Regions from separate parts of the Algihabitans albus genome, predicted to be linked through region 2. Evidence: predicted binding sites of a transcription regulator. Region 2 holds the regulator's gene; each other region holds the start of a gene.
What was found. Region 2 encodes LexA, which represses DNA repair genes until DNA is damaged. Its sites were predicted from a motif close to ATGTTCTANTTTGGTTC; they were not measured.
Positions count from the first base shown of each region.

Region 1: a site for LexA is predicted at 1,908-1,924, ahead of DBZ32_RS22030 (ImuA family protein). Genes of this name have one in related genera too.
Region 3: a site for LexA is predicted at 6,238-6,254, ahead of recA (recombinase RecA). Genes of this name have one in related genera too.

Region 1 covers NZ_QXNY01000003.1:85,477-95,355, forward strand. The annotation lists gene DBZ32_RS07170 (patatin-like phospholipase family protein) at 1-336, opposite strand, end outside; gene DBZ32_RS07175 (enoyl-CoA hydratase-related protein) at 431-1,279, shown strand; gene DBZ32_RS07180 (PaaI family thioesterase) at 1,334-1,789, opposite strand; gene DBZ32_RS22030 (ImuA family protein) at 2,152-2,805, shown strand; gene DBZ32_RS07190 (Y-family DNA polymerase) at 2,732-4,354, shown strand; gene DBZ32_RS07195 (error-prone DNA polymerase) at 4,449-7,736, shown strand; gene DBZ32_RS07200 (NAD(P)/FAD-dependent oxidoreductase) at 7,815-8,954, opposite strand; gene DBZ32_RS07205 (MurR/RpiR family transcriptional regulator) at 9,179-9,879, shown strand, end outside.
Region 2 covers NZ_QXNY01000002.1:390,125-400,003, forward strand. The annotation lists gene trpC (indole-3-glycerol phosphate synthase TrpC) at 1-663, shown strand, start outside; gene moaC (cyclic pyranopterin monophosphate synthase MoaC) at 660-1,136, shown strand; gene DBZ32_RS03445 (molybdopterin molybdotransferase MoeA) at 1,147-2,361, shown strand; gene lexA (transcriptional repressor LexA) at 2,556-3,242, shown strand; gene DBZ32_RS03455 (ComEC/Rec2 family competence protein) at 3,276-5,453, opposite strand; gene gltX (glutamate--tRNA ligase) at 5,693-7,078, shown strand; gene gltA (citrate synthase) at 7,220-8,548, shown strand; gene DBZ32_RS03470 (TraR/DksA family transcriptional regulator) at 8,679-9,026, shown strand; gene lpxB (lipid-A-disaccharide synthase) at 9,023-9,879, opposite strand, start outside.
Region 3 covers NZ_QXNY01000005.1:259,511-269,389, reverse strand. The annotation lists gene DBZ32_RS15305 (NADP-dependent isocitrate dehydrogenase) at 1-680, shown strand, start outside; gene DBZ32_RS15300 (peptidylprolyl isomerase) at 686-1,282, shown strand; gene alaS (alanine--tRNA ligase) at 1,419-4,091, opposite strand; gene DBZ32_RS22675 (invasion associated locus B family protein) at 4,364-4,912, shown strand; gene recA (recombinase RecA) at 5,091-6,185, opposite strand; gene DBZ32_RS22670 (hypothetical protein) at 6,311-6,436, opposite strand; gene DBZ32_RS15280 (TylF/MycF/NovP-related O-methyltransferase) at 6,462-7,145, opposite strand; gene DBZ32_RS15275 (PAS domain-containing hybrid sensor histidine kinase/response regulator) at 7,387-9,765, opposite strand.

The sequences.
Region 1 (9,879 bases), on a different contig from region 2:
CAACAGGCGGTCGATGGGGCTCGGCTGCAGGGGCGAGAATGCCGCTAGCGCCGCCGTACGCTCCCAAACCTCGGCCAGCTTGCCGCGGGCACCGGCACGGCCGCCCTCGGCGAAGCCTTGAGCCAAGGCGACCGCATTGACCGCCCCGGCGCTGGCACCGCTGACTCTGGGGAAGCTGAGGCTTTCCTCTTCCAACAGGCGATCCAGCACGCCCCAGGCAAAGGCGCCGTAGGCACCGCCGCCAGGCAGAGCCAGACCGAGCGGCGTTACAGCGGCGGCCGGACGCTCCTCGAGGATGACGGTCGTGCCTGCCCGCCGGCTTCCGTTACGCGGCATCCGGTGTATGCTCCATCCAGCTTTCGAAGAAACCCCGCGCCCATGTCGCATTGCACATCGGCGTGTGGCAAGCCGAATGAAGGAGCAGACCCGGATGTCCCAGGCCGAGACTCTCGTCACCGACACAGCAACCGGGCCAGCCCGGCCAACCCCCGAGGGCGCGGCCGACGACTCACTGCTGCTGCGACGCGAGGGACCGGTCGCCACGATCATCCTGAATCGCCCGGAACGCCGCAACGCGCTGAACCACGCCGCCTGGACACGCTTGGGCGCAACAGTGACGGCGCTGAATGCGGATACCGACCTGCGCTGCATCGTGGTGCGCGGCGCGGGCGGCGAAGCCTTTGCGGCCGGCGCCGACATCTCCGAATTCGAGGAACGACGCCACGACGCTGCCTCGGCCCGCAGCTACGCCGATAACATGCATGCTGCGCTGGAAGGGCTTATGCACTCGCCCCACAGCACTCTGGCGGCGATCGAAGGCGCTTGCGTCGGCGGCGGGCTGGAACTGGCGCTCTGCTGCGACCTGCGCCTCTGCGCCGAGGGCAGCCGTTTCGGCATCCCGATCGCCCGCCTGGGCCATGTGTTGCCCTGGGAGGGTATGATTCCGCTGGTTCAGCTCTCCAGCCGCGCCGTCGCGTTGGAGCTGCTGCTGGAAGGCCGAATCTTCGAGGCTGAGGAAGCTTACGTGAAAGGCTTGGTCAATCGGGTGGTGACCCCAGAGGCTTTCGAAGCGGAGGTCGCGGCAACGACCAAACGCCTCGCCGCCGCGGCACCTCTGGCCGCCCGGGCGCACAAGCTGCACGCGGCCCGCGCACTCGACCCGCAGCCCTTGAGCGAAGCGGAATATGCCAGCGCCTTCGCGGTCTGCGACAGTGCCGACTACCGCGAGGGCGTCGAGGCTTTCCTGGAGAAGCGCAAACCGGTTTTTCGCGGGAAGTGACGAGTCACGGGGAGTGCTGGAGAAGCGTCCCGACGACCCCTTTCAAACACCTTCCTAAGCCGGCTCGCCGTCGGGACCTTCCGAACCGCGGCGGTACTTGAAGACTCCATCGCCCTGACCAATCAGCTTGCCGGCCTCGTCCCGCACCTCGCAGCTGGAGAAGAACAGGCTGCGTCCTCCTCCGGTCTTACGGCCGGTGGCGGTTACGATTCGGCCTTCCAGGCCCGGCGCAATGAACTGGCAGGTGAGCTGCAGGGTCAAGGCGCGGCGCACGCGCCCCGGCGTTGGACAATAGCAGCCGCTGTAGCCGCTGGCCGTATCGATCAATGTGGTCAGCGCTCCGCCATGCATTACGCCGCTGCGGTTCATATGCCGACCGTCGAGCGTCAACTGAACCTGTGCCTCCGTCTCGCTCCAATAGATCAGGCGGTAACCGACAAGATCGGCAAATCCATTGGTTTCGATAGGGTCGAGAGGAAGATTTTGGAGGTCGCTGGTAAGATCGGTCATGACCGGCAAGCTGCCGTGCAGACCTGCGCTTGTCCAGATCTTGCGGAGATCTCGCCCAATTGACCGCGGTGCGGGCTTGACCTGGCGCGGGGATCGGAATAGAACAAAAAGGCAACAAGAACACTACAAGAACATCTGCCGTGCAACGCCCACCCTCTGACGGACTGCGGATCATGACCGTCGCGACTCTCGATCCTAAAAGCCGCCCTGTGCAAGATCAAACAGATCATGGCCAGGCAGACCAAAGCCAGACAAGCCACGGTCTGGCAGGCCGCCGCCATCGTCTGGAGAAACTACGCCACCGGATCCGGGTTCTGGAGCGGGGAAACACCGGACCATCGCACAGGGTGGCGCCTCTCGGCGTGGCAGCCTTGGACGAGCGGCTGCCGGGCGGTGGGCTGGCGACGACCGGACTGCACGAGATCCTGCCTGCCCGCAGGGAATGGGACGAGGGCGCCGCCTTGGGCTTCGCACTGGTCTTGCTCGGTCGGCTGACCGCCCGGCGCGACGGAGCGATCCTCTGGGCGACCCGGCAGGCCGATCTCTACGCCCCGACGCTGAGCGATTTCGGTGTCGCCGCCGAACGGCTTTTGCTGACGCGTACGGGCGGCGATGGGGAAACGCTCTGGGCTCTCGAGGAAGGATTGCGCTGCCCCGATCTGGCCGCCGTGGTCGGCGAAGTCAGCGAGCTTGATGCAACGGCCGCACGTCGCCTGCAATTGGCTGCCGAGATGATCCAGCGTCCTTGCCTGCTGCTGCAACGCCAGCGTTTGGCGCCGCGCCGCGCCACCGCGGCCAGCCCCGCCCTGACCCGCTGGCGGGTCGAAGCACGGGCTGGCGATCCAAGCCTGCCGAAGGGTCTGGTCGGCAACCCGGTCTGGCGCGTCGAGCTGCTGCGCTGCCGCGGCGGGCAGCCCGCCGTCTTCGAAGTGGAGTGGGACCATGCGACGAGTGATTTCGCTTTGGCTGCCGAGCTTTGCGATTCAACGACGGCAACGTTTGGCTACGGCGCCTGAACGAAACAGCGAGCCGACACAGCCCTTCGTCCTGACCCTGCGCGATGGCCCGCGCATTCTTTTGGCTGCGGTCGACAGCGCCGCGGCCCAAACGGGAGCGGCACCGGGTCAGACCCTGGCAGAGGCCCGTGCGCTCTGTCCGATACTGCGGAGCGAAGCACTCGATCCAGAGGCCGACCGCGCCGCGCTCGACAAGCTGACCGATTGGTGTAGCCGCTACAGCCCTTGGGTCGCGCTGACATCCGCGAGCGAGCCGTGTGGGGCTGCCGGGCTTTGGCTCGACATCACCGGTTGCGCCCACCTCTTCGACGGCGAGGAGACCTTGTCGGCAGAGCTGGTGGCGCGGCTTGCGCGCTTCGGCCTGACAGGACGCATTGGATTGGCCGACACAGCGGGCGCAGCCTGGGCCGTCGCCCGCTACGCCACCGAAGCGGCGCGGCCGGTCCGCCGCATCGCGCCCGGCGAACAGACCCAGGTCTTGGTTTCGCTACCGGTCGCGGCCTTGCGTCTTCCGGCCGCAGAAGCGGAACTGCTGCGCCGGCTCGGTCTCTCGCGGATCGGCGATCTTCTCGACCTGCCCCCAGCCGCTTTGGAACCGCGCGTGGGACCGGAAGTGGCGCGCCGCCTGCGTCAAGCGCTCGGCACGCTGGACGAGCCGATCTCGCCCAAAACGCCGGTGCCGCCGCAGATCGAGCGTCTGAACTTCGGAGAGCCGGTCGGCACAGCCGAGGACGTCGCCCGTGCGGTCGAGACTCTGCTCGGTCGGCTCTGTGCAAAACTGGAGAAGGATCAGTCGGGCGGCCGTCGTTTCGGGCTGACCGCCTATCGGGTCGACGGCAGCCTCGCCCGCCTGACCGTCGGCACCGCCCGACCCCTGCGAGATACGGCTCATCTCAAACGTCTTTTCGCCGGCAAGCTGGAGGCTCTCGATCCGGGGTACGGTGTCGAGGCACTGGTCCTGGCCGCCGAAACTCTGGAGCCGCTGACCGCTCTACAGATGACGCTGGACGCCAGCCGGACGCAGAGCGATGCGAAGAGTCCAGCCTCCACCAGGGCCGCTGCCCGGCACGACCTCGGTCGCTTGGTGGACCGCCTGGGCGGTCGCTTCGGTTTCGAGCGGGTGCACCGCCTGGCTCCGCGCGAAAGCCACCTGCCGGAGCGCTGCGTCGCCCCCAGCCCTGCCCTGCCCCACCGACCGAACCTCCGAAACCGCCTTTCCGATTCCTCCGCACAGCGCTCAAGTGAGTCTCGGCGCTCTGGCGGCTGGCCGGAACGCCCCCCCAGACCGACCCGGTTGCTGACACGGCCGGAGCCGATCGAAGCGATTGCCGCCTGGCCAGACGCACCGCCGGCCCAGTTCCGTTGGCGGCGCCTGCTGCACCGTGTCGCGCGGGCCGAAGGTCCAGAACGCCTCAGCCGGGAATGGTGGCTGCCGCAGGATGCCGGTGCAGCGGAGCGCGACTACTTCCGCGTCGAAGACGAAGACGGCCGCCGTTACTGGCTCTACCGCGAAGACAGCCGCTGGTTCCTGCACGGTCTCTTCGCGTGAGGCAGACGACCGAAGAGACCGCGGCGGACCCGTGGCACAGCAATCGGCTTCCGCCTCTTTACCCAAACGTCGCAACCAGAGTCTCGGGAGCGTAATGCGGCGAGTGGCGCACCCTGCCTATGCCGAGCTGGTTGCGGCGACCAACTTCTCCTTTCTACGGGCCGGCTCGCATCCCGAGGAACTGGTAACCGCGGCCAAGGCGTTGGGACTGGCGGCGCTCGGCATCGCCGACCGCAACTCCCTGGCCGGGGTGGTACGCGCCCATACGGCGGCCGAGGAAGCGGAGCTACCGTTGCTGGTGGGATCGCGCCTGGTGCCGCGCGACGGCCCGGAGGTGATCTGCTATCCCAAAGATCGCCCTGCTTACGGACGCCTCTGCAAGCTGCTGACCCTCGGCAAACGCCGCGCCGCCAAGGGCGAGTGCGATCTGAGCTTCGCGGAAATCGTCGCGTTCCTTCCGGACCAGGTCGCCATCCTGCTGTCGCCCGACAGGCCTGACGCCGTCTTCGAAGCTCACCTTGGCGCGTTGGTTCGGGCCGCGCCCGGCGACGTCTATCTGGGTGCAAGCTGGCGCCATCGCGGCGACGACGCGCGCCGTCTCACCCGGCTGGCGGAGATCGCCGCGCGCTGCGCCGCACCACTGGTCGCGGTGGGCGAAGTGCTGCTGCATCACCCTGCACGCAAGCCCCTGCTGGACACCCTCACCTGCATCCGCGAAGGCGTGACGATCGATACCGCCGGCTGGAGACTGGAGGCGAACGCGGAGCGCCACCTGAAGTCCGCCGAAGACATGGCGCGGCTTTTCTCTGCTTGGCCCGAGGCCCTGTCGCGCACACTCGAGATCGCCGGCAAGTGCCGCTTCAAGCTGGACGAACTGACTTACGAGTACCCAATCGAAAAAGGCCAGCGGGGCCGCACGCCGCAGCAGGAACTGGAGCATCTCACCTGGGAAGGCGCGGCGGAGCGCTATCCGCAGGGCCTTCCGCAAAAGGTCCGCACTGCCGTAACCTACGAGTTGAACCTGATCGCAGGGCTGAACTACGCCGCCTACTTCCTGACCGTCTACGATCTGGTGCGCTTCGCACGCAGCCAAAAGATTCTCTGCCAAGGCCGCGGCTCGGCAGCCAACTCGGCCGTCTGCTACTGCCTCGGCATCACCTCCGTCGACCCGGCGAAGATCGAGCTTCTGTTCGAACGCTTCGTCTCCGCCGAGCGCGGCGAGCCGCCCGACATCGACGTCGATTTCGAGCATGAACGGCGCGAGGAGGTGATCCAGTACGTCTACGCGAAGTACGGGCGCGACCGTGCCGGCCTGGCGGCAACGGTGATCTGCTATCGCAGCCGCGGCGCCGTACGTGAGGTCGGCAAGGCGCTCGGCCTGTCGGAGGACACCGTGACCGCACTCGCCGGCTCGATCTGGGGCTGGTCGAGCGAGGGGGTGGAAGAAGCTCAGGTGCGCGAACTGGGCCTCGACCCGGAGTCGCCTCGGCTGGCCCTGGTCCTCGAACTCACCCGCGAGCTGATCGGCTTTCCCCGACATCTCTCCCAGCATGTCGGCGGCTTCGTCATGACGCGCGGCCCGCTCGACGAGGTGGTGCCGATCGAGAACGCGGCGATGGCGGACCGGACGGTCATCGAGTGGGACAAGGACGACCTGGAATCTCTTGGCCTGCTCAAGGTCGATGTGCTGGCGCTCGGCATGCTGACGTGCCTGCGCAAGGGTTTCGCCCTGCTGCAGCGCCACTATGGCCGGATGCTGGATCTCGCCGAAGTGCCGCAGGACGATCCGGCGGTCTATGACATGCTCAGCGATGCGGATTCTTTGGGCGTGTTCCAGGTGGAGTCGCGCGCGCAGATGAACATGCTGCCGCGGCTGCGGCCCAAGATTTTCTACGACCTGGTGATCCAGGTTGCGATCGTGCGACCCGGCCCGATCCAGGGCGACATGGTTCATCCCTATCTACGGCGGCGCAAAGGCGAAGAACCTGTCGAGTTTCCGTCGCAGGAGCTGGCGGAGGTGCTGGAACGAACCCTGGGTGTCCCCTTGTTCCAGGAGCAGGCGATGAAGATCGCCATCGTCGCGGCGGGCTTCACGCCGAGCGAAGCCGATCGGCTCCGTCGTGCCATGGCAACCTTCCGCAAGCTCGGCATCATCCACGAGTTTCGCGGCAAGCTGATCGACGGCATGACCAAGAACGGCTACGACCGCGGCTTCGCGGAACGCTGCTTCAAGCAGATCGAGGGGTTCGGCACCTACGGCTTCCCGGAAAGCCATGCCGCCAGCTTCGCCCAGCTGGTCTACGTCTCGGCCTGGATGAAGTGCCACTACCCGGCGGTCTTCGCCTGCGCACTGCTGAACAGCCAGCCGATGGGTTTCTATGCGCCGGCGCAGATCGTCCGGGATGCACGCGACCACGGGGTCGAAGTGCTGGAACCCGACGTCAATGCCTCCGACTGGGACTGCACGCTGGAGCCGGCGCGTGCCGGCCCGGGCATGGCCTTGCGGTTGGGCCTGCGGCAGATCAAGGGCCTGTCCCCCGCCGAGGCCGAGCGCCTGGTCGCGCGCCGCGGCAACGGCTACCCGGATCCACTGAGTCTCTGGCGCAAGGGCGAGGTCGGCGCGAGGGCCTTGGAAGCGCTGGCCCGCGCCGACGCCTTCCGCTCCATGGGCCTCGACCGGCGCGAAGCGCTTTGGGCGGTCAAAGGGTTGCCCAAGGCCGATCCGCTTCCGCTCTTCGCCGCCATGAACGAAGAGGAGCGCGGACCGGATCCCGAGGTTCGCCTGCCGAAGCTGAGCGAGAGCGAGCACGTCGTCCAGGACTACGCCAGTCTGCGGCTCTCCCTGAAAGCGCATCCTCTGGTCTTCCTGCGCGACGAACTGACGGCGGAAGGCTATGGCAACACGGCGGCACTGCACCAGGCCGCCGACGGACAGCGTCTCTCGGTCGCCGGCCTGGTGCTGGTGCGGCAGCGCCCCGGCAGCGCCAAGGGCGTGATCTTCATCACCCTGGAGGACGAAACCGGCATCGCCAACCTGGTGGTCTGGCCGGATGTCTTCCAGCGCTTTCGCGCAACGGTGCTCAAAGCCTCGCTGCTCGGCGTGACCGGGAAGGTGCAACGGACCGGCAAGGTGATCCACCTGGTCGCCGAAACCCTGGTGGATCAGACGGAGCGGCTGGCGACCCTGGAGGTACGACCGCGCAACTTGATCGCCACGCTGATGCCGGCAGCCGGCAGCCAGGGCAGTGCCGAAACCGGCACGGACCCGACCGGAGTTATCTTTCAACGCGCCATCACCAGCGTCGACGAGGTCAAACATCCGATCCCGGAACAGCGCAAACCGAAACGGTTGAAGCTCCAGCAAAGCCGGGATTTTCATTGATGCAAATCGGCTGACTTCGGATCTTCAGTCGCCCTGTCGACGCAATCACCGGCGCGCTTCATCGGCGCCAGCCGCGCCTCACACGGAGGGTACGGCGATACCTCCAAAACGAGCGGGGGAAAGGGTGGCCTCCGTGAGTCCGGACTCTCCGAAATCCTGCGGCAATCGCCCAGTGAGCATCAATGTTGCGGCGGCGCGTCCAAGCGCGGGCGACATCATGATCCCGTAGCCGCCCAAGCCGGCCAACCAGAAGAAGGACGGCAAGCCGGCGTCGAAACCTATCGCCGGGACACCGTCGGTGACGAAGGACCTAAGGCCGGCCCAACTGTGTTCTATGCGGTTCAGCTTGACCAGAGTGCAGCGCTCGAGCCAGTCGGCGATCAAAGCGACGTCCAGTTCCTCCGGCTGTACGTCTTGCGGCGTGACAGGAGTCTCATCTCCAAGCGAAGCCATGATCCGCCCCGCTTCCGGTTTCAGATAGGCCTGAGACCCAGCCGCATCGACAGCTGGCATATCTCTCACATCCATGCCCGGCGGTGCATCGACGACGATTGCGGTCCGCCGCTTCGGAACCAAGCCGATAGGAGTTGCACCCGCGAGACTACCGATCTCGTCCGCCCAGGCCCCGGCGGCGTTGACGAGGACTGCGCCGCTCGTGACGGAACTGCCTGCGGTTACGCGCCAATACCCGTTTTGCCAGGACAGAGCCCGTGCCCGCGCATGACAGACCAACGTACCGCCGCGTGCCTTGAAGCCACGCAGATACCCTTGATGCAAGGCGGCGACGTCGATGTCGGTCACACCCGGCTCGAACACAGCGGCGGCGACCAGATCGGGGCGAAGCAGCGGCGCCATCCGGCACGCTTCCGCAGGTGTGACCCGCTCGACCGGCTGGCTGGAAGAGGAGAAGGCGAGCACGGCCTCCAAAGCCGCTTCCTCGCCCGGGCCAGCCACGGTGAGCGCACCGCGCCGGCTCAATAAGGGATGATCCGTGAAACCCGCCGGCGGACGTTTGAAGAATGGCTGACTGATGCGGTTGATACCCCGCACCGTCTCATTACCGTAGTTTGGGGTGAAGAGTGCCGCGGAGCGTCCGGTGCTGTGATAGCCGGGCTGCGCCTCGGCCTCGATCAGCACGACCGTGCCGCTCGCGGCCAACTCGAAAGCGACGGCCGCGCCCGCCATGCCAGCACCGAGAACCGCATAGTCGTAAATCATATGGCGGTTGCCTTTCGCAGTGCTAACCGCTGCCGTCAGTCAACCCTTCACCCAAAGTGTCGATTTTTCAATGCGGTGGGATCGGACTCAGGGAGTGCCGTCGGCGTTCGACTGGTGCGGTCATCAAATAGCGAAGTGTGCGGGCAAGCAATAAATATAAACTTTCTTGACTAAATGTAATATTTATAACATTTCTAAAGCAACCTCAGGAAGGAAGCTGCCGGATGGGCGCATCGGTTCGCGAGCGACTGCTGGAACGCCTCGGGACGGCGTCGAAAGCCGACAAGGCGATTGCCAACTTCATGCTTTCGCAGCTCGCAAACCTGCCCTTTGAGACGGCTGCCAGTCTCGCCGCCAAAGTCGAAGTGAGCGAGCCCACCGTGGGCCGCTTCTGCCGTACCCTCGGCTACAAGAGCTTCAAGGACCTGAAGGAGCATCTGAAGCAGGACATCGGCGAGAAGCCCTGGCTGATCAGCGATCGCCTGCGTGACCTGCGCGACCGGACCAAGGCAGGTGAAGATCAGCTCGCGCGGGGATTGGAGCTGGAGATCGCTGCGCTAGTCGCGATCTATGAACTTGCGCGCACTCCCGAGTGGGAGCGCGTCGTCAAACGTCTCGCGATCCGCCCGATCGTCCACGCCGCCGGGTTTCAGACCGAACGCGGAATGGCACAGATCTTCGTCAATCAATTGCAATATCTGCGCGATGGCGTACGGCTTCTCGATCTTGCCGGCGGCAACTTCGCCGAAATTCTGGCTTCCGATCCTGATCAGTCGTGCCTCGTGATCTTCGAGGCGCGCCGCTACTCGCGGCTGGCCGAGCAATTGGCCATCGAGACCAAGCAAGCCGGTATTCCGACCACCCTCGTCACCGATCCCTTCTGCGACTGGGGCCGCGATCTGGTCGACGAAATGTTCGTGGTGCC
Region 2 (9,879 bases):
GCCGCCGGGAACGTGCCGGCCTTGATTTGCGAAATCAAGAAAGCCTCGCCGTCGAAAGGGTTGATCCGCCCCGATTTCGAACCCGCGATCCTGGCCGAGGCCTACCTGGCGGGGGGCGCCGCCTGCCTCTCGGTCCTGACCGATGGCCCCTACTTTCAGGGCGATGATGCCGATCTGCTGGCTGCGCGCACGGCGGTCCCGCTCCCGGTCCTGCGCAAGGACTTCATGCTCGATCCCTACCAGGTGTTCGAGGCCAGGGCCCTGGGCGCGGACTGCATCCTGCTGATCATGGCGGCGCTCGGCGATGATCAGGCGGCCGAACTGGAAGCGACCGCGACGGCGCTGGGCATGGATGTGCTCGTGGAGGTGCATGACGCCGAAGAGCTTAGGCGTGCGCTGCGCCTGGCCTCACCTTTGATCGGAATCAACAACCGCAATCTCAAGACGCTCGATGTCTCGCTCGAGACCTTCGCCCTCTTGGCGGCCGAAGTACCGGATGAGCGCTTCCTGGTCGCCGAGAGCGGAATCCACACGGCCCAGGACTTGCGCTGGCTGGCCCGGCGGGGCGCCAAGGCCTTTCTGATCGGTGAATCCTTGATGCGCCAGATGGATGTCGCAGCGGCGACCCGCGCGTTGCTCGCGCCGGCGGACGCTCCGGCATGAGCGATTTCACCCACTTCGACGCCGAAGGCAAGGCCGTCATGGTCGATGTCGGTGCCAAGGCCGAGACCGAGCGCAGCGCCACCGCCAAGGGCGAGGTGGTGATGCAGCCGGACACGCTGCGGATGATACAGTCCGGCGGCGTCAAGAAAGGCGATGTGCTGTCCGTCGCCCGCCTCGCCGGCATCATGGGCGCCAAACGGACACCCGACTTGATTCCGCTCTGCCATCCACTGGCCCTCACCTCGGTCAAGGTCGATCTGCGGCTGCTGCCGGACCGAAACGCGGTCGAGATCGAGGCGACTTGTAAGCTGAAGGGGCGGACCGGGGTCGAGATGGAGGCGCTGACCGCTGTCAGCGTGGCTGCCTTGACGGTCTACGACATGTGCAAGGCCGTCGATCGCGCCATGCGTATCGAGGCCGTTCGTTTGACCGAGAAGTCGGGTGGCAAGTCCGGCACCTACCTCTCCGAGTGACAGGGGCGCCATGATCACCGTCGACGAGGCGCTGACCCGTATCCTCTCGACCTTCGACGCTCTGCCGGCGGAGACTCTGGCGGTGAATCAGACGCTCGGCCGCGTGCTGGCCTCCGACGTGATCGCGCGCGTGACGCAGCCGCCGGCTGCCGTCAGCGCCATGGACGGCTATGCCGTGCGTGCGGAAGATGTCGCGACTGTCCCGGCCCGACTCCAGGTGGTCGGACATCTGCCCGCCGGCGGCCGGTACGACTCGGCCCTGGGGTGCGGTCAGGCGGTCAGGATCTTCACCGGCGCGCCCCTGCCCGATGGGGCCGATACTATCGTCATCCAGGAGGACACGGAGCGCGACGGTGAGTCGGTGACCGTCAAGGAAGCCGCCGCCGCCGGAACCTATATCCGGCCGGCCGGACTCGACTTCCGCGCCGGCGACGTCGGCGTTTCGGCGGGCCGGGTCGTCACGGTGCGCGATCTGGGGCTGATCGCGGCGATGAACCGGCCTTGGGTTTCGGTGCACCGGCGCCCCCGCGTCGCGGTTCTGGCGACCGGCGACGAGGTGGTGATGCCGGGCGATCCGATCGGACCCAGCCAGATCGTCTCTTCCAACGGCTTGGCGCTTTGCGGGCTGGTCGAAGCCTGCGGCGGCGAGGCCATCAACCTGGGAATTGCCGCGGATTCGGCCGATTCGCTGCGCCGCCTGTCGGCCGGAGCGGCCGGGGCCGACCTGCTGGTCACCACCGGAGGGGCTTCGGTGGGCGAGCACGATCTGATCCGGTCCGTACTGGGCGAAGAGGGGTTGGAGCTGGATTTCTGGAAAATCGCCATGCGTCCGGGCAAGCCCCTCATGTTCGGAAACCTGCGAGGCACGCCGATGCTGGGGCTTCCGGGCAATCCCGTTTCCAGTCTTGTCTGCGGTCTGCTCTTCGTCCGCCCGATTCTGGATCGGCTGCAAGGGCTCGAGCGGCCGGCGCACCCGACCGAAACGGCGGTCTTGGCCGAGGACCTGGGCGCCAACGACAGGCGGCAGGATTATCTGCGCGCCACGCTCGAGGCCGGCAAAGATGGCCGTTTGCTGGCCCGCCCCTTCCCCAAACAAGACAGCTCCATGCTTGCGACTCTGGCGAGAGCCGATGCCTTGATCGTACGCGCTCCGCATGCGCCGCCGCTCCCCGCCGGACAGCTTGTGGATCTGCTCCGTTTTCCTGGAAGCCTTAGGTCAATATAGGAACTATTCCGGGAACGCTTGACGTACGAACGGAACGCGATTAGAACAAAAAGCGATTCATCTTAACGAATTACCGGCTCTTCTAAAGGGCGATCCGGCAATCCGAAGGATGATAAATCGACGTTGCGACGGACGGTGCCAGGCGCGAAGTGTTCCTCGTTCCAGACGGCTCCGCAGGGGGAGAGTCACGGGCCATGCTGACGCGTAAACAACACGAACTTCTGTTATTTCTCCATGCTCATTTGAGCGACCACGGAGTCTCTCCCTCTTTCGACGAGATGAAGGAAGCGCTCGGGCTGAAATCCAAGTCCGGGATCCATCGTCTAATCACGGGTCTGGAGGAGCGCGGCTTCATTCGCCGCCTGCCCCATCGGGCCCGCGCCATCGAGGTGGTCCGTCTTCCGGAGAACCTTGCCGGCAAGCCCGGCTTCGCCCCTAACGTGATCGAAGGCGGTCGGCGCCCGGGTCTGTCCGGCGCACGCGTCGCGAACGACAGCGAAGCCGTCAGTCTACCTCTCTATGGACGGATCGCGGCCGGCACCCCGATCGAGGCGCTGAGAGACCACTCCGCCTATGTCGACGTCCCGACGGAGCTGCTCGGTCGCGGCGAACACTACGCACTCCAAGTGGAGGGCGACTCCATGGTCGAAGCCGGGATCCTGGACGGCGATACGGTCGTGATCGAACGCAGCGATCAGGCGGAGAACGGTGCCATCGTCGTTGCCCTGGTCGACGACGGGGAAGTCACCCTCAAGCGCCTGCGCCGACGCGGCGGCGCCATCGCGCTGGAGCCGGCCAACCGCAATTACGAGCCGCGGTTGTTCCCGCCGGATCGCGTGAAGGTGCAGGGCCGCTTGATCGGCCTGCTGCGTCGCTACTAGAGCTACGCCTCTCATCGCATTGAGATATCGGATTTAGTCCGAGGGATGACGTGTCCAGGGGCGGGTGCCGCGCGTGGACCGTACCGTGTCGACCTTTAGCCCCTCTTCGTACAGCCTGACGCTATGGCCGCCGTCCCGCCAGAGGTCGAAGCGGTCGATCACTCTCGGGCCGTCGGATCCGCTGGTGAAGCAGCCTCTTGGGACCGGAAAGGGCGCGACGATCAGGTCCGCGTCTTTGCAGTCCTCCAGGAGGGCGGCGGGACTGCGTGCCAGCGCGACGGTCCAATCGTGGCGGCGGTAGATGCAACCGGCTCCGTCGCAGAGCAGCCAATTGCCTGCGGGCGGCCAGCTGGCCGCAGCCGCCTGCGCCGCGCGGCGCAGCCACTGCTCACGCACGAAGGTCTGGCGGCGGCTCTCCGACAGCGCGAGATCGCCGTCCGGACCGCGGGCGGCGATCAGGCCGCCGTCGGAGCTGATCAGCAGGTCGGGCGGAGTCCGCAGCAGAACACCGCTGAGGCCGACGGCGATGACGGCGACGCCGGCGTAGCGCCAGGCTCGGCGCCACAGACAGAGCCACAGACCGCCGAGCGTCACGGCGACGAGACCCCAGGTCGGCAAGGCCGGCAGCAACTGCACGGCGCCCGGCCAGCTTGCGGTCTCTCGCGCGATGACGATCAGGAGCCCGAGCCCCTGCCCCATCAGCCAGAGCGGCGCGGCCTCCAGCCCGAAGGGCATCGCGAGAAAGGCCAGTAGCGCCGCCGGCATCACGACGAAGGCGGTCAGGGGAACGGCGGCCAGATTGGCGGCGAGGCCGGCCCAGGCAAAGCGGTTGAAGTGATACCAGGCGTAGGTCGTGGTGGCCGCGACCGCGATCCCCGAGGAGAGAAGGAGACTGCCGAAGTAGGCTGCCGGCTTACGCCAGACGGGATCGGCGCCCTCGCGCAAGCGCGCGACATCCCGGCGGGCGCGACGCTCGGCATAGGCCTCGTAGCCTGATACCAGCGCGACGACGGCTGCGAAGGACATCTGGAACGACGCCGACAGCAGGCTCTCGGGAGCGATCAGCAAGACCACCGCCGCCGCCCAGGCCACCAGCCGCAGCGACACGGCCGAGCGGTCGAGCAGGACGCCGAGGAAGATGAGACCGACCATCAGGAAGGCGCGCTGAGTCGGGATGGTGGCGCCGGCCAGGAAGAGATAGACGAAAGCGGTCGCCAACCCCGCGACAGCAGCCCACTTCTTGATCGGATAGCGCAGGGCCACGAAGGGCCAGCAGGCCAGCAAACGGCGCAGGCCGAGATACATGCTGCCGGCGACCAGGCCGATATGCAGTCCGGAGATCGCCAGCAGGTGGGCGAGCCCCGAGTCCCGCATGGCGTCGAGCAAATCGGGCGCGATGGCGTCGCGCTTGCCGACCGTCAGGGCGACGGCCAGGGCGCCGCGTTCCCGGGGCAGGACAGCAAGGATCCGCTCGGCAATCCTTTGACGCAGGCCTTCCCAGAAGAGGCGCCAGCCCTCGAACCTGCGGGACTCCGCCAGCTGGTCCGGCGGCTGCGCGATAGGTTGGGGCGCACCCAAGCTGTAGCCGACCGCGCCGAGCCGTTCGAACCAGGCCCGCCGCGCGAAGTCGTATCCGCCGGGCGCGGCCGGTTCCGGGGGCGGCTGCAACACCGCGAGTCCACGGACCCAGTCCCCGGGCGCGAGATCGGCGGCGGCGGTGCCGGAAGAACTGATCCGAACCCGTGCAGGGGTCGCCGCGGTTTCCAGCCGGTCGACATCGAGCTGCTCCAGGGTCAGCCGCACCCGGCCCTGGCCCCGCTCCAACTTGACGACCCGACCGCTCAGTCCGACCGGTCCGAGGTCTCGCTGCAGCACCGGCGCCGCCACGGCCGCTGTCCGCCACTGAGCGGCCGCGAAACCGACCGAGAGGCTCAGTCCCCCGATTCCGAGAAGAAACAGCGCCGGCCGTCGCAGACCGAGCAGGGCTATGACAGCTGCCAGCGTCGCAGCCGCCGCCCCGAGCCAACCGGGCGGCTCGGTCGGTAGGGCGAAGTAGACGCCAATGCCCGATGCCAGGATCACGGGGAGCCAGAGGGCCCAGCGATCACGCTCTTCCAGCGCTGTCTCTTGAAGCCGGCCCAGCGAACGCAAGGCCTTGCGCGGATCGGCCCGGACCCCGACCGGACCTGCCGCGCGCTGCTGCGCCGTCATGATGCTTGGACTCGCCGTGGCAAGGTCTAAACCCTAATTGCCGAGGTCTCTCGCGAAGACTACCGCAAGCTGTGCCCTAGCTGCGAGCCTTCGGCCTTGCGATGCCAACTGTTCACGCGTTTGCCGAGGCCCTGACGCCTGTGCCGCGGTCGTGGGTGCTGGGCAGGCCGTGACCGGCTGTGTTAGAGGAGCGCCGCCTTTTCGCTTCCGCCACCATCAAAGAGCAGCGCCAAAAACCGATGACCGTCGTCACCCGCTTCGCGCCGTCGCCAACCGGCTTCCTCCACATCGGCGGCGCGCGCACCGCCCTGTTCAACTGGCTCTTCGCCCGCCATCACGGCGGTAAGTTCCTGTTGCGCATCGAAGACACCGACCGCAAGCGCTCCACGCAGGAGGCGATCGACGCCATTCTGGACGGGCTGAGCTGGCTTGAGCTGCAGTGGGATGAACCCGAGGTCTATCAGTCGAAGCGTGCCGAGCAACACCAGGCGGCGGCACATCGCCTGCTGGCTGAGGGCAAGGCCTATCGTTGCTACTGCAGCCCGGACGAACTGACAGCCATGCGCGAGGCCGCTAAGGCCGAAGGCCGGCCGATGCGTTACGACGGCACCTGGAGAGATCGCGATCCCGCCGAGGCCCCGGCGGGTGTCGCGCCGGCCGTCCGCATGAAGGCGCCGCAGACCGGCGAGACCAGCATCGACGACCTCGTCCAGGGGACCGTCACGGTCGCCAACGGTCAGTTGGACGATATGGTACTGCTTCGGGCGGACGGCACGCCGACCTACATGCTCTCGGTGGTCGTCGACGATCACGACATGGGCGTGACCCATGCGATCCGCGGCGACGATCACCTGACCAACGCCTTCCGGCAGACCCAGCTCTATCGGCTGCTTGGCTGGGAGCCGCCCGTTTTCGCCCACATCCCGCTGATTCACGGTCCCGACGGCGCCAAGCTGTCGAAGCGTCACGGCGCCCTCGGCGTCGAGGCCTATCGCGAGCTAGGCTACCTGCCCGAGGCGCTGCGCAACTATCTGCTGCGGCTCGGTTGGGGACATGGCGATGACGAGATCATCCCGACCGCACAGGCCATCGATTGGTTCGACCTGGATGGCGTCGGCCGCTCGCCCGCCCGCTTCGATCTGCAGAAGCTGGATCATCTCAACGGCCACTATCTTCGCGAGGCGGACGACGAACGCCTGGCCGATCTGGTCGCGTCCCGATTCCAGGCGGTCTCCGAAACGGGGCGGCACAGACTGGTCGCCGGCATGCAAGGCCTGAAAGCGCGCGTGAAGACAGTTGCCGAGCTCTCTGAAATGGCTGAATTTTATCTGCGAGATCGCCCTTTGGCTCTGAACGACAAGGCGGCAAAGCTGCTTGCTGGGGATGCGCCGGCCATTCTGTCGAAGCTGCATGCGGAGCTGCAGAGCTGCAACGACTGGACGGCAGAGGCCCTGGAGAGCCTGGTGCGGCAATTCGCGGAGGCTCAGGGCGTGAAACTCGGTGCCGCGGCTCAGCCGCTTCGCGCCGCTCTGACGGGATCGAATGTTTCGCCGCCGGTCTTCGAGGTCATGCAGGTTCTGGGCCGTCAGGAAAGCCTCGATCGGATTGCCGATAGAGCCGCATAAACCTGCGCTAACCTCCTAATTAAAAAGAAAAGCTTACCGTGTTTGCCTTGCTCGGGGCTTGCCCTTATGCTGCGTCGCAACGAACGAGCCGGGCGCGGCCTCATTAAAGTGCCGCCAGGCCTCAGCGCGAGGATCAAGCGAATGACCAATGGCTCCGCGACGGCTGCCAAGAGCGCCGACACCCAGACGGTAACGCTCACAGACAATGCGACCGGAAAGTCCTGGGAGCTCCCAGTGATCAAGGGCACCACGGGGCCCGATGTCGTCGACATTCGCAAGTACTACGCGGATACGGGCATGTTTACCTACGATCCGGGATTCACCTCGACGGCCTCCTGCGATTCGGCGATCACCTTCATCGACGGTGACGAAGGCGTGCTGATGCACCGCGGCTACCGGATCGAGGATCTCGCCTCCAACTGTACCTTTATGGAGGTCTGCTATCTGCTGCTGCACGGCGAACTGCCGACTGCGGAGCAGCTCGCCAAGTTCGATCACGACATCACCTATCACACCATGCTGCACGAGCAGATGGTCAACTTCTATCGCGGTTTCCGGCGGGATTCGCACCCGATGGCGATCATGGTCGGGGTCGTGGGCGCTCTTTCCGCCTTCTATCACGACTCGACCGATATCACCGATCCGTACCAGCGGATGGTGGCGCAGCATCGGCTGATCGCGAAGATGCCGACGATTGCGGCCTGGGCCTACAAGTATTCGATTGGGCAGCCCTTCGTCTATCCGCGCAACGATCTGAAGTACTCGGAGAATTTTCTTCAGATGGCCTTCGCGGTTCCGGCGGAGCCCTACAAGGTCAACCCGGTTCTGGCTCGGGCCATGGACCGCATCTTCATCCTGCATGCCGATCACGAGCAGAATGCGTCGACCTCGACGGTCCGTATTGCCGGCTCTTCGGGCGCCAATCCCTTCGCCTGCATCGCCGCCGGGATCGCCAGTCTCTGGGGGCCGGCCCACGGCGGCGCCAATGAGGCGGTTTTGCAGATGCTGCAGGAGATCGGGACCAAGGACCGCATTCCCGAATTCCTCGCGCGCGCCAAGGACAAAAACGATCCTTTCCGCCTGATGGGCTTCGGCCATCGCGTTTACAAGAACTACGATCCTCGCGCGAAGGTCATGCAGCAGTCCTGCCACGAAGTGCTGGACGAACTGGGCAAACGCGACGAGCCGTTGCTCGCTCTGGCCATGGAACTGGAGCGGATCGCACTGGAAGATCCCTACTTCGCGGAGAAGAAACTCTTCCCGAACGTCGACTTCTATTCGGGCATCATTCTCCAGGCGATGGGCTTCCCGACCAGCATGTTCACGGTTCTGTTCGCCCTGGCGCGCACGGTCGGGTGGGTTGCCCAATGGACCGAGATGATCGAGGACCCGGGCCATCGCATCAGCCGGCCGCGGCAGCTCTACACCGGCTACACGGAGCGGGAATTCGTTCCCTGCGATCAGCGCTAGAGACGAGCGGTTTTTAGCTCTGAAGGGGCGTGCGGTTGTCCACGCGCCCCTTTCGCGTTCGGGAGCGGATCGATCGAGGCCCGATCGCAAAGCGATTCAGCCAGATCGCGATCTGATTTAGGCTGCTTCCATGACGCAGGATTGGCTTGCCGACGACACCGAAATCGAGCGCCGTCTCCGGTCGCGCCTGTGGGAACTGGAACGTCTCAGCCAAGATAGCGGCGAGTCGCGGGCGGCCGTGGAGTTGGACCAGACCCGGGTCGGACGGCTGAGCCGCATGGACGCCTTGCAAGGTCAGGCTATGGCGCAGGCCACCGAGGCCAGACGGCAGCAGGAGATCCGGCGTCTGGAGGCGGCCCTGCAGCGTCTTGCAGATGGCGAATACGGTGCCTGCACAGTCTGCGGGGAGGAAATCGCGCCGAAGCGCCTTGGGTTGGACCCAGCCACGCCGAGCTGCGTGGACTGCGCGGCCGGTTAGTCTCGCGGCGTGTGCCGGCCCGCCATCACCCTGAGAACCGCTTGCGCCGCCTGCTGGCTTGGCCGCCCCTCGCCGGCGCCCGAGAGAGCCTGGACGACAAGGTCTAGCTCGGCGGACTGCCGGTCTCGCAGGGCCTTGTCGGCGAGCAACTCCGACAGGGCAGCGGCCAGGCGGTCAGGTCGGCAGTTCTCCTGCAGGAACTCCGGCTGGATCTGCCGATCGAGGACCAGGTTGGGGATCGAGGCATAGCGGACTGTCAGCAGGCGCCGCGCAATGGCCGCCGAAACCGGACTGACCCGATAGGCAATCACCGTGGGCACCCTGGCCGCCGCCAGTTCGACCGCCACTGTTCCCGAGGCTGCCAGGGCCGCGTCGGCGGCCGCGAAGGCGCCATACTTCTGCTCCGGACGTTCCAGCAGCAGCGTTTCGACCGGCCAGTCCGCGATCGCCGAACGGACGAAGTCGGCCACGTTGGGAACGGTCGGGACGACCGCGCGCAGGTTCGGAAAGTCGCGCTTCAGGCCGCCCAGGGTCTCGCCGAAAATCCCGCAGAGGCGGCCGACTTCGCTCTGACGGCTTCCCGGCAATACGGCCAGAAGGGGCGTATCGCCACCAACCCCGACACCGTGCGCCGCACGAAAGGCGAGTCCGTCGGCCAGAGAAGCCGCGCCCTCGACGGCCGGATGTCCCACCACGGTCGTGGCCAGCCCATGGCGCTCGAAGTAGGGCGGTTCGAATGGCAGTAACGCCAGGAGATGATCGAGGAAGGCGGCGATCCGTCGCGCGCGCCAGGGTTTCCAGGCCCAGACCGAGGGGGCGACGTAGTGCACCAGCGGAAAGCCCTCCTCCTTCA
Region 3 (9,879 bases), on a different contig from region 2:
GAATGTACAATCACGACGAGTCGATCCGGGGCTTCGCACGCGCCTGCTTCAACTACGGCCTGCTGCGCCGCTATCCGGTCTACCTCTCGACCAAGAACACCATCCTCAAGGCCTACGACGGACGCTTCAAGGACCTGTTCCAGGAAGTCTTCGACAGCGAGTTCGCGGACCGTTTCCGCGGCGCCGGCGTCACCTACGAGCATCGCTTGATCGACGACATGGTCGCCTCCGCGATGAAGTGGAACGGCGGCTTCGTCTGGGCCTGCAAAAACTACGACGGCGACGTGCAGTCGGACACGGTGGCACAGGGATTCGGTTCGCTTGGCCTGATGACCTCCGTGCTGATGACGCCCGACGGCAAGACGGTCGAGGCGGAGGCGGCGCATGGCACGGTGACACGCCACTACCGCCTGCATCAGCAGGGCAAGGAGACTTCGACCAATCCGATCGCCTCGATTTTCGCCTGGACCCGCGGCCTGAAGTATCGCGGCACCTTCGACGAGACCCCGGCGGTGGTGGACTTCGCCGAAAAGCTCGAGGCGGTCTGCGTCGGTACGGTCGAGTCCGGTTTCATGACCAAGGATCTCGCCTTGCTGATCAGCCCGGATCAGACCTGGCTGACCACCAATCAGTTCCTAGATAAACTCGACGAAAACCTACAAACGGCAATGGGGAAATGAGAACGATGATGCTGTTCGCTCCCTTGACCCGCGGGCTCGCCTCCTGCAGCGCCCGCGGACTCGCCATCGCGTTATTCACCCTGACAATCGGAGGACTCATGGCCCCCAACGACGCCAAGGCGCTCGATCCCGAAAACGCGCTCCGGCTAGAACTCGCGAACGGACCCGTCACCATCGAGTTGCTCCCGGACGTCGCGCCACAGCACGTCGAACGCGTCAAGACCCTGGCACGCCAAGGTTTCTACGACGGCCTCAAATGGCACCGCGTGATCGAGGGCTTCATGGCGCAGACCGGCGATCCCGGCGGCACCGGCGCGGGCGGCTCCGATCTGCCCGACCTGCAGGCCGAATTCTCGGCGGTCCCCTTCGAGGAGGGCACCCTGGGCATGGCCCGCACGCAGGACCCGAACAGCGCCAACAGCCAGTGGTTCATCGTGTTCGAACGGTCGGACTGGCTCGACAGTCAGTACACGGTGTTCGGCCAGGTGGTCGAAGGCATGGAGAACGTTCACGCCATCAAGAAGGGCGATCGCTCCGCAAACGGGCTTGTGAGCGACCCCGACACCATCGTCACGCTGCGCGTGCTGGCGGACGTACAGTAGAGACAACGGCAAGTGAAAAAGGGGGCAGATGCCCCCTTTTTCATAGCTGCGTCTTTCCGGCAGGCTTCCGACGAGGGTCGAATCCGAGGTCCAACCGAGGTCCGATTCCAGAGTGCGGACGACCGTTATCGGCCTCTCAGCCGACGAGGACCGCTTCGATCGCCTGCATGGCCTCGGCGGCCTTGCTTCCTTCCGGACCGCCGGCTTGCGCCATGTCGGGCCGCCCGCCGCCGCCCTTGCCGCCGATCGCCGCAGAGCCCGCACGGACCAGATCGACGGCATTCAGCGACCCGGTCAGGTCGCCGGTCACGCCGACCACGAGCGAGGCCTTGCCCTCGTTCACCGCGATCACCGCCACGACACCGGACCCGACCTGCTTCTTCAGATCGTCGGCCATGGGCTTGAGATCCTTCGGCGGCACGTCCTCCAGAACGCGGGTGATCAGCTTGACGCCGCCGATCTCGCGAACGTCCAGCGCTGCTGCGGCACCGTCTCCGGTCGCCAGCTTGCGCCGGGTCTCGGCCAACTCGCGTTCGAGCTTGCGACGTTCCTCGAGCAGGCCGGCGATGCGCTTCGGCAGCTCGCCGGGTGCCACCTTCAGCGCGGCCGAAGCTTCGCCGAGCAAGCTCTCCTGGCGCTCGGCCCAGACCAAGGCCGCCTCCCCCGCCACGGCCTCGAGGCGGCGGACGCCGGACGAGAGGGCGGACTCGCCAACGATCTTGAAGAAGCCGATATCGCCGGTGCGATGGACATGGGTGCCACCGCAAAGTTCCGTGGAGAACTGTCGGTTATCCTGCTCCAGCTCGTCGAGCCCGCCCATCGAGACGACCCGGACCTCGTCCCCGTATTTTTCGCCGAACAATGCAAGCGCGCCCGCCTCGATCGCCTCGTCGGGCGTCATGTAGCGGGTCAGGACCTCTGCATTGGCCCGTACACGCGCATTCACCGCCTGCTCGACGGTTTGGATGTCCTCCGGCGAGAGAGGTTTCGGCTGGCTGATATCGAAGCGCAGACGGTCGGGGGCGACCAGCGAGCCCTTCTGCGTGACATGGTCGCCAAGCCGCCGTCGTAGCGCCTCGTGCAGCAGGTGAGTGGCGGAGTGATGCGCCCGCAACTGGGCGCGGCGTGCGCCGTCGACCCGCAGTTCCAGCGCCTGACCGAGCTTGAGGGTACCGCGGGTGACCTCTCCGAGATGGACATGCAGATCCGCGGCGCGCTTCTGGGTATCGGCAATCGCCACCTCGAGGCCGCCGCTGCCGCCCTCCGCGGCGGCGAAGAGAACGCCGCTATCGCCCATCTGGCCGCCACTCTCGCCATAGAAGGGCGTCTGGTTGAGCACGACCTGGACCGCCGTTCCGACCTCGGCCTGCTCCACTTCCGCGCCCTCGACGATCAGGGCGGAAACCACACCCTCGGCCACCTCGGTATCGTAGCCCAGGAACTCGGTGGCTCCGAGCCGGTCGCGCAAATCGAGCCATAGGGTTTCGGTCGCCGCCTCGCCGGAGCCCGCCCAGGATTTCTTGGCCTGTGCGCGCTGACGCGCCATGGCCGCGTCGTATCCCGCGACATCGAGCTTGCGATCCTGGCCGCGCAGAATGTCCTGAGTGAGGTCCAGGGGAAAGCCGTAGGTGTCGTAGAGCTTGAAGGCGACTTCGCCGGACAGAGCGGCTGCGCCGTCCAGCTTGCCGGTTTCCTCCTCCAGCAGCTTCAGGCCGCGGTCGAGGGTATCCTTGAAGCGGTTCTCCTCCAGCTTCAGCGTCTCGCCGATCAAGGCCTGGGCGCGGCCCAACTCCGGAAAAGCAGCCCCCATCTCGGCGACCAGCTCGGGCACCAACCGGTGCAGCAGAGGCTCGCGGGCGCCCAGCATGTGCGCATGCCGCATGCCGCGGCGCATGATCCGGCGCAAGACGTAGCCCCGGCCTTCGTTGGAGGGCAGCACGCCGTCGGCGATCAGAAAGGCGCTGGCCCGCAGATGATCGGCGATCACGCGGTGGGAGACAGCCTGGGGTCCATCGGCATGAACCCCGGTTGCCTCGGCCGAAGCCAGGATCAGCCGGCGCATCAGGTCGATGTCGTAGTTGTCGTGCTTTCCCTGCAGGACCGCGGCAATACGCTCCAAACCCATCCCGGTGTCGATCGAAGGACGCGGCAGGTCGATCCGTTGGTCGGCGGCGACCTGCTCGTACTGCATGAAGACCAGGTTCCAGATCTCGATGAAGCGGTCCCCGTCTTCATCCGGGCTGCCCGGCGGACCGCCGGGAATCCCCTCGCCATGATCGAAGAAGATTTCGGAGCAGGGACCGCAGGGCCCCGTCTCACCCATGGACCAGAAGTTATCGCTGGTCGAAATGCGGATGATCCGGGAGTCGGGCAAACCGGCGATCTTGCGCCACAGATCGAAGGCCTCTTCATCCTCCGAGAAGACAGTCACCAGGAGCCGTTCGCTCGGCAGGCCGAATTCTTTGGTCACCAGATTCCAGGCAAGCTCGATCGCGACATCCTTGAAGTAGTCGCCGAACGAGAAGTTCCCCAGCATCTCGAAAAAGGTATGGTGCCGCGCCGTATAGCCCACGTTGTCAAGGTCGTTGTGCTTACCGCCGGCGCGGACACACTTCTGTGAGGTGACCGCACGGCTGTAAGGCCGGGTTTCCTGACCCGTGAAGACGTTCTTGAACTGAACCATGCCCGCATTGGCGAACATCAAGGTCGGGTCATTGCGCGGCACCAGCGGCGAGGAGGCGAGCGCCTCGTGACCCTGGCCGGCAAAGTAGTCGAGAAAAGCCTTGCGTATATCGTTCGTACTGGTCATGGCATCTACTTGGGTTCAAAGGGCTTGGCCAGCAAGCTAGAAGATTTCCAAACTTGCGGCCGGGAGGCCGTCGGCGGGCGGTTGGCGACTCCGGGTTGTAGCTTCCGCACGGAGGACTGTCCACAGATGCAGGCTGCGGGTGACTGCAGAGGTGACTGCCGCCCTTCGGCTGAGATAGGGATAGGAGCCGCAGCCAAGCTGGAGGCAAGACTCTCGTCTTCTCTTTAGCAGCGGTCTTTAAGTCGTCACCGAGGGAGATTAGAGTGCCGATTATGCAGTCGCATCGTCATACACGCCGACGCCTCGGCAGAGTCTTCGCCCTGGCGTCGCTTCTTTTTGCTTTTGTTGCCGTGGGGTTCGCTCAGGCGCAGACGCAAGACCAGCAACAACAGCCACAGCCGGAAACCGAAACGTTTCAAGACTGGACACTGGCCTGCATCCAACTGGAGGACGGGACCAGGAGCTGCCGCATGCTGCAGAACGTCGGCAACGAGCAGGGCCAGGTGGTCATGCAGGCTGCCATCATCCTGCTGCCGGACGGCAATCCGGGACTGCTGCTCAACCTCCCGCTCGGAGTTTGGTTGGCGGACGGGGTGAGCATTCAGATCGACGGCGGCGAGCAGCTCTCGGTGCCCTACGCCCGCTGTCTGCAGCCGCCGGACCAGTGTCGGGTGGAACTGGTTCTCGACCAGACCCGCGTAAGCCAGTTGCGGGCCGGCACGCAGATCAACGTCACCTTTTTCGACCCGCGTCAGCAGCCGATCCGCGCAAGGATCTCTCTGCTCGGCTTCACTGCCGCCTTCAATGGCCTGACGGGCTGATCTCCGATATCCGCTGACAAACGGACGGGTCGGAGTGCAGAGCCGCTCCGGCCGAGGCCGGAAGCACGCATCCCCTCGAGGCTCATCCAACTTCGAGGGGATGCGGTTTCGTACTGCTATTGGGTCGTCAACTTTCGGAAACCGCCGGCTTCAGGAAACCGTCAGCTTCAGGAAACCGTCAGCTTTCTGGGGCCGAGCTCTCCGTCGGGGCGCCCGGGCTTGGCTCATCGGGCCCTTCGAGCATGGCGTCAGCCACCAGACCGGCATTGGCCCGAACCGCGCGCTCGATCTTATTCGCGATCTCAGGGTTTTCCTTGAGGAAGGTCTTGGCGTTCTCGCGGCCCTGACCAATCCTTTGGCCATCGGCCGAGAACCAAGCACCCGACTTCTCCACCACGCCGGCCTGTACCCCAAGATCGAGCAGTTCACCCGTCTTGGAGATCCCCTGCCCGTACATGATATCGAATTCGACGACACGGAACGGCGGAGCCAGCTTGTTCTTGACCACCTTTACGCGCGTCTGGTTGCCGACGACGGTGTCGCGGTCCTTGATCGCACCGATTCGCCGTATATCGAGGCGCACCGAAGCGTAGAACTTCAGCGCATTACCGCCCGACGTCGTCTCCGGGCTCCCGAACATGACGCCGATCTTCATACGGATCTGGTTAATGAAAATGACCAGGGTATGCGACTTCGAAATCGAGGACGTCAGCTTACGCAAGGCCTGACTCATCAGCCGTGCCTGCAAGCCCGGCATCTGATCGCCCATCTCGCCCTCGAGTTCGGCCCGGGGCACCAGTGCGGCAACGGAATCGATCACCAGCACGTCGACTGCGCCGGAGCGAACCAGTGTGTCGGCGATTTCCAAAGCCTGCTCACCGGCATCGGGCTGGCTGATCAGCAGTTCGTCGATATCAACGCCCAGCTTCGTAGCGTAGCTCGGATCCAACGCGTGCTCGGCATCGATGAAGGCAGCGGTTCCGCCGGCCTTCTGCGCTTCAGCGGCGATGTGCAGCGCCAGCGTTGTCTTGCCGGACGATTCCGGGCCATAGATCTCGACAATGCGTCCGCGCGGAACACCGCCGATACCGAGCCCGATATCAAGACCGAGCGAACCGGTAGAAATGGTCGCGATATCGACCACGTCGCGCTGGCCCAGCTTCATCACGGACCCTTTGCCAAAGGCCCGTTCGATCTGGCTAAGGGCCTGATCCAGTGCTTTCGTTTTGTCCACCTTGTCCCCGTCGATCAATCGCAAAGCCGTCTGGCTCATCGCGTCCACTCCCTTATCCCACGCCGGCTCAGGCGTCGCAATCGGAGCGCAAATGTACCTGTCTTGTTCTTTTTTGGCAACGGAAAACAAGCCCGAAAAGAGAACAAAACTCGCTCAAGCCTGGATCATTGAATTAGGGCGGAAAAGACGGCCAAGGCACCGGCCTCCACGACTCGGATCGCGAAGCGGTCGACCACGCCGGGCAAGAATAGGGACGCGGTCGGGCTCAAGGCGAAGATCGCCGGCGACACTGAACTCTCGCCAGCGGCTGTGGCTCTAGCCCTCCCTCTCCGCGCGCCGGATCAGGATCGCATGCGGCCGTTCCGTCTGCAGCAGGAAGCGGGAGTCGCTCGCCAGGAAATCGCAGGTCGCCTTGCGGCAGCCCTGATAGTCGTTGAAATCGTCGATGATGATGGCGCCCTCGAGGGACATATGATCGGCGATCTGTTCCAGACAGAACTTGACCGGTTCGTACCAATCGCAATCGACGTGAGCGAGCGCGATCCGGGTTCCCGGCGCCAAAGTCAGCGTGTCCTCGAACAGGCCTTTGTGAAGCGCGATCCTTTCGCCGTCGACGGCCAGTCCGCAATCAGCGAAGTTCCGGACCACCCGGTCGTAGAGATCGTCGACATAGCCGTAGTAGTCGTCGCCCTCGATCCCCTTGGACCGGCCCGCCTCGATCACGGCGTAACGTTCATGGCTGTCGCGCTCGTCCTGTTCGGAGGGCGGCGGTATCGTCCCGAAGACGTCGAACCCGTGGTAATGACGGTTCTGCATCTTGCTGGCCATGATGATCGAGGATCCTCCAAGTGCGATCCCGAATTCATAGAGGTCACCGGCTACGCCTTCACGGTTCAGCCGATCGATCTGCCTCGTCAGGCTGTAGAGCTTGGAGGTCGCCAGATAGGTCAGACGCTGCTGCTGGACCCGTCGCGCGATCGGGTCGAGCCGATGCGTCATCCAACCATCCCGCAACCGGCGTTTCGCCTTCTGGTAGCCTGACGCAAGCAATCCCATCGGCACTATCCCGCGTTTATTTTGCCTCCCTCACACTGCCCGTTAACCGAGTGAACGGCCGACGAGAAGTGCGGAACAAACTTGGGACTGGAAAAAAGCCGGAAAGCGGGGCGAAGCCACAACGGTCAGCGGCGGAGATACGGCAGGCCCGATGCGGCAAGCGTGATGTGGCAAACCATAGGCGTCAGGCGCTGCCCTCGCCCATGACCTCCTTCACCTTTCCCGCCAGTTGCTTAAGCGTGAAGGGCTTCGGCAGGAAGTGAATCCCCTCCTCTTCCCCCACACGCTGGCGGAAGCTGTCTTCGGCATAGCCGGAGATGAAAATCACCTTCAGCTTGGGACGGTCCTGGCGGACTTCGCGAACCAGGCTCGGGCCGTCGAGGCGCGGCATCACCACATCGGTGACGAGCAGATCGAGCTCGGCGAGATTGCCATCGTTGCGCAGCATATCCAATGCCGCCTCCCCCGAACGCGCCTCGTGAACCTCGTACCCTTTGTTGCGTAGCGCTCGCGCCGAGAAAGACCGCACGGCGTCCTCGTCCTCGACCAAAAGGACGCTGCCGATACCCGTGAGGTCGCGTGCGTCGCGAACTTCCGGTTCGACGACCGGCTCGCCCCGACGCAGATGACGCGGCAGGTAGATGGTGAAGGTCGTGCCTGTATCGAGTTCGGAATCGACGACAATGAAACCGCCGGTTTGCTTGACGATACCGTAGACGGTGGACAGTCCCAGGCCGGTTCCCTCCCCGACCTCCTTGGTCGAGAAGAAGGGATCGAAGATCCGGTCCAGATTTGCCTGCGAGATGCCGCAGCCGCTGTCGCTGACCTCGATCACGACGTAGTCGCCGGCTGCGACCTCCTCTCCCTTGCGCCTCTGCGGCGTCTCGAAGGCTGCGTTGTAGGTCCGGATGATCAGGCGGCCGCCGCCGGACATCGCGTCCCTGGCGTTGACGGCAAGGTTGATGATGACCTGCTCCAACTGGCCTTGGTCGGCGCGAACCTGCCCGAGATCGCGGCCATGGACCATATCCAACTCGATCGTTTCGCCGATCAACCGGCGCAACAGGTGACTGAGTTCCGCCAGAATATCGGTGACGTTGAGCATCCGCGGCTGCAGCGTCTGCTGACGCGAGAAGGCGAGCAGTTGCCGGACCAGATTGGCGGCCCGGTTGGCATTCTGTTTGATCTGCATGATGTCGGCGAAGGATTGATCGCCAGGCCGGTGGCGCAGCAGCAAGAGATCGGAGAATCCGATCATCGCGGTCAGCAGGTTGTTGAAGTCGTGCGCGATACCGCCCGCGAGCTGGCCGACGGCCTGCATCTTCTGCGACTGGGCGAACTGCACCTCCAGAGCCTTCTGCTCCGTGGTGTCGAGCAGGTGACAGACGAAACCGCCCGGCTTGCCTGCGCCGTCATCGATCACGCTCACGGAGAGCGTGCAAAGCAGTTCGCGGACGCCGCGCAAACGCAGATCAGCGGACTGACCGGGCCCCGTGCTGCTGGCCACCAGCGTCTCGCGAAGAAGCGTGCGCTCGTCCTCCGCGACCCAACGGCCGAGGGGCTGGCCGATAACATCCTGGCCCTTGAGGCCGAGCAGGGTTTCGAAGGCTGGATTGCACTCGCGCAGCCGTCCGCCGCGGTCGAGCTCGACAATGGCGATCGGCGCCTCGTCGAAGAAGCGTTTGAAGCGGCGTTCCGAGTCGGCGAGAGCCTCCGCAGCCGCACGCTCACGCGTCAGGTGACGCACCACCGAACGCGTGCGAAGCGCACCGCCTTCCTCCTCATCAGCCGCAACGGCCTGAACGATCAGCGCATCGAAGACCTCTCCGTCGCAACCACGCAGTTTCACTTCGATCTGGTCGTCGGCTTCCGCCACCGGAGCGTAGGCAGGCGTCTCCGGCCGCGGCGGCTCCGCCAGGACGTCATGCAAGGCCGCGCCGGCGACCAGATCTTCGGCCGTGCGGCCGAGCCACTCGGCGAGGGTTTGATTGACGAAGCGGAAACGGCCCTGCCCGTCCACCGAATAGAAACCGATCGGCGCGCGCTCGAACAGGTCGACCAGACGCCGTTGCTCGGCCTGGATAGTGCTCTCCATCTGACGGCGCGTGGTGATGTCGGAGACCTGCCAAAGCAGCGCGCCGCGAGGCATTCCGGCCGGCCAGACGCTGACCTCGACCCAAACCTCCTCGGGCTTGCTCGCTGTTCCCCGCAGTCTCAACTCCGCCGTCCCGCCGGCGCCGTTACGCGCGTTCGTTGCCAGCCGCGCCAAAGCCTCGGCACTGCTCTCGCTGTCACCCCCCAGCCTGGTGGGCGTCACGGCCAGACGATCGGCCAGAACGGCATCGAGCGGACGCAGCCGCCCGTCGCAGAAATCTGCGCAGGACGCATTGGCCTGCAGGATGCGGCCTTGCGCATCGAGCAGTTGATGCGGCTCGGGTAACGTATCGAGCAAAGCCCGCAACCGCATCTGGGCTTCCCGGCAGCGCCAAAGGAAGACACCGGCGACCAGGGCAGCCGATACGGCCAAACCGGCGACGGCCTGCCAGATCAACAGCGTTTCCATTCCACTGTCCCAAACCCTCCGAACAGTCGCTGCAGCGGAGTCGCAACACCGCTCGCGACAACGGTATCACAGCCACCGTACGCCCCGGCGGCACAAAGCTTAGTCAGAGAATCC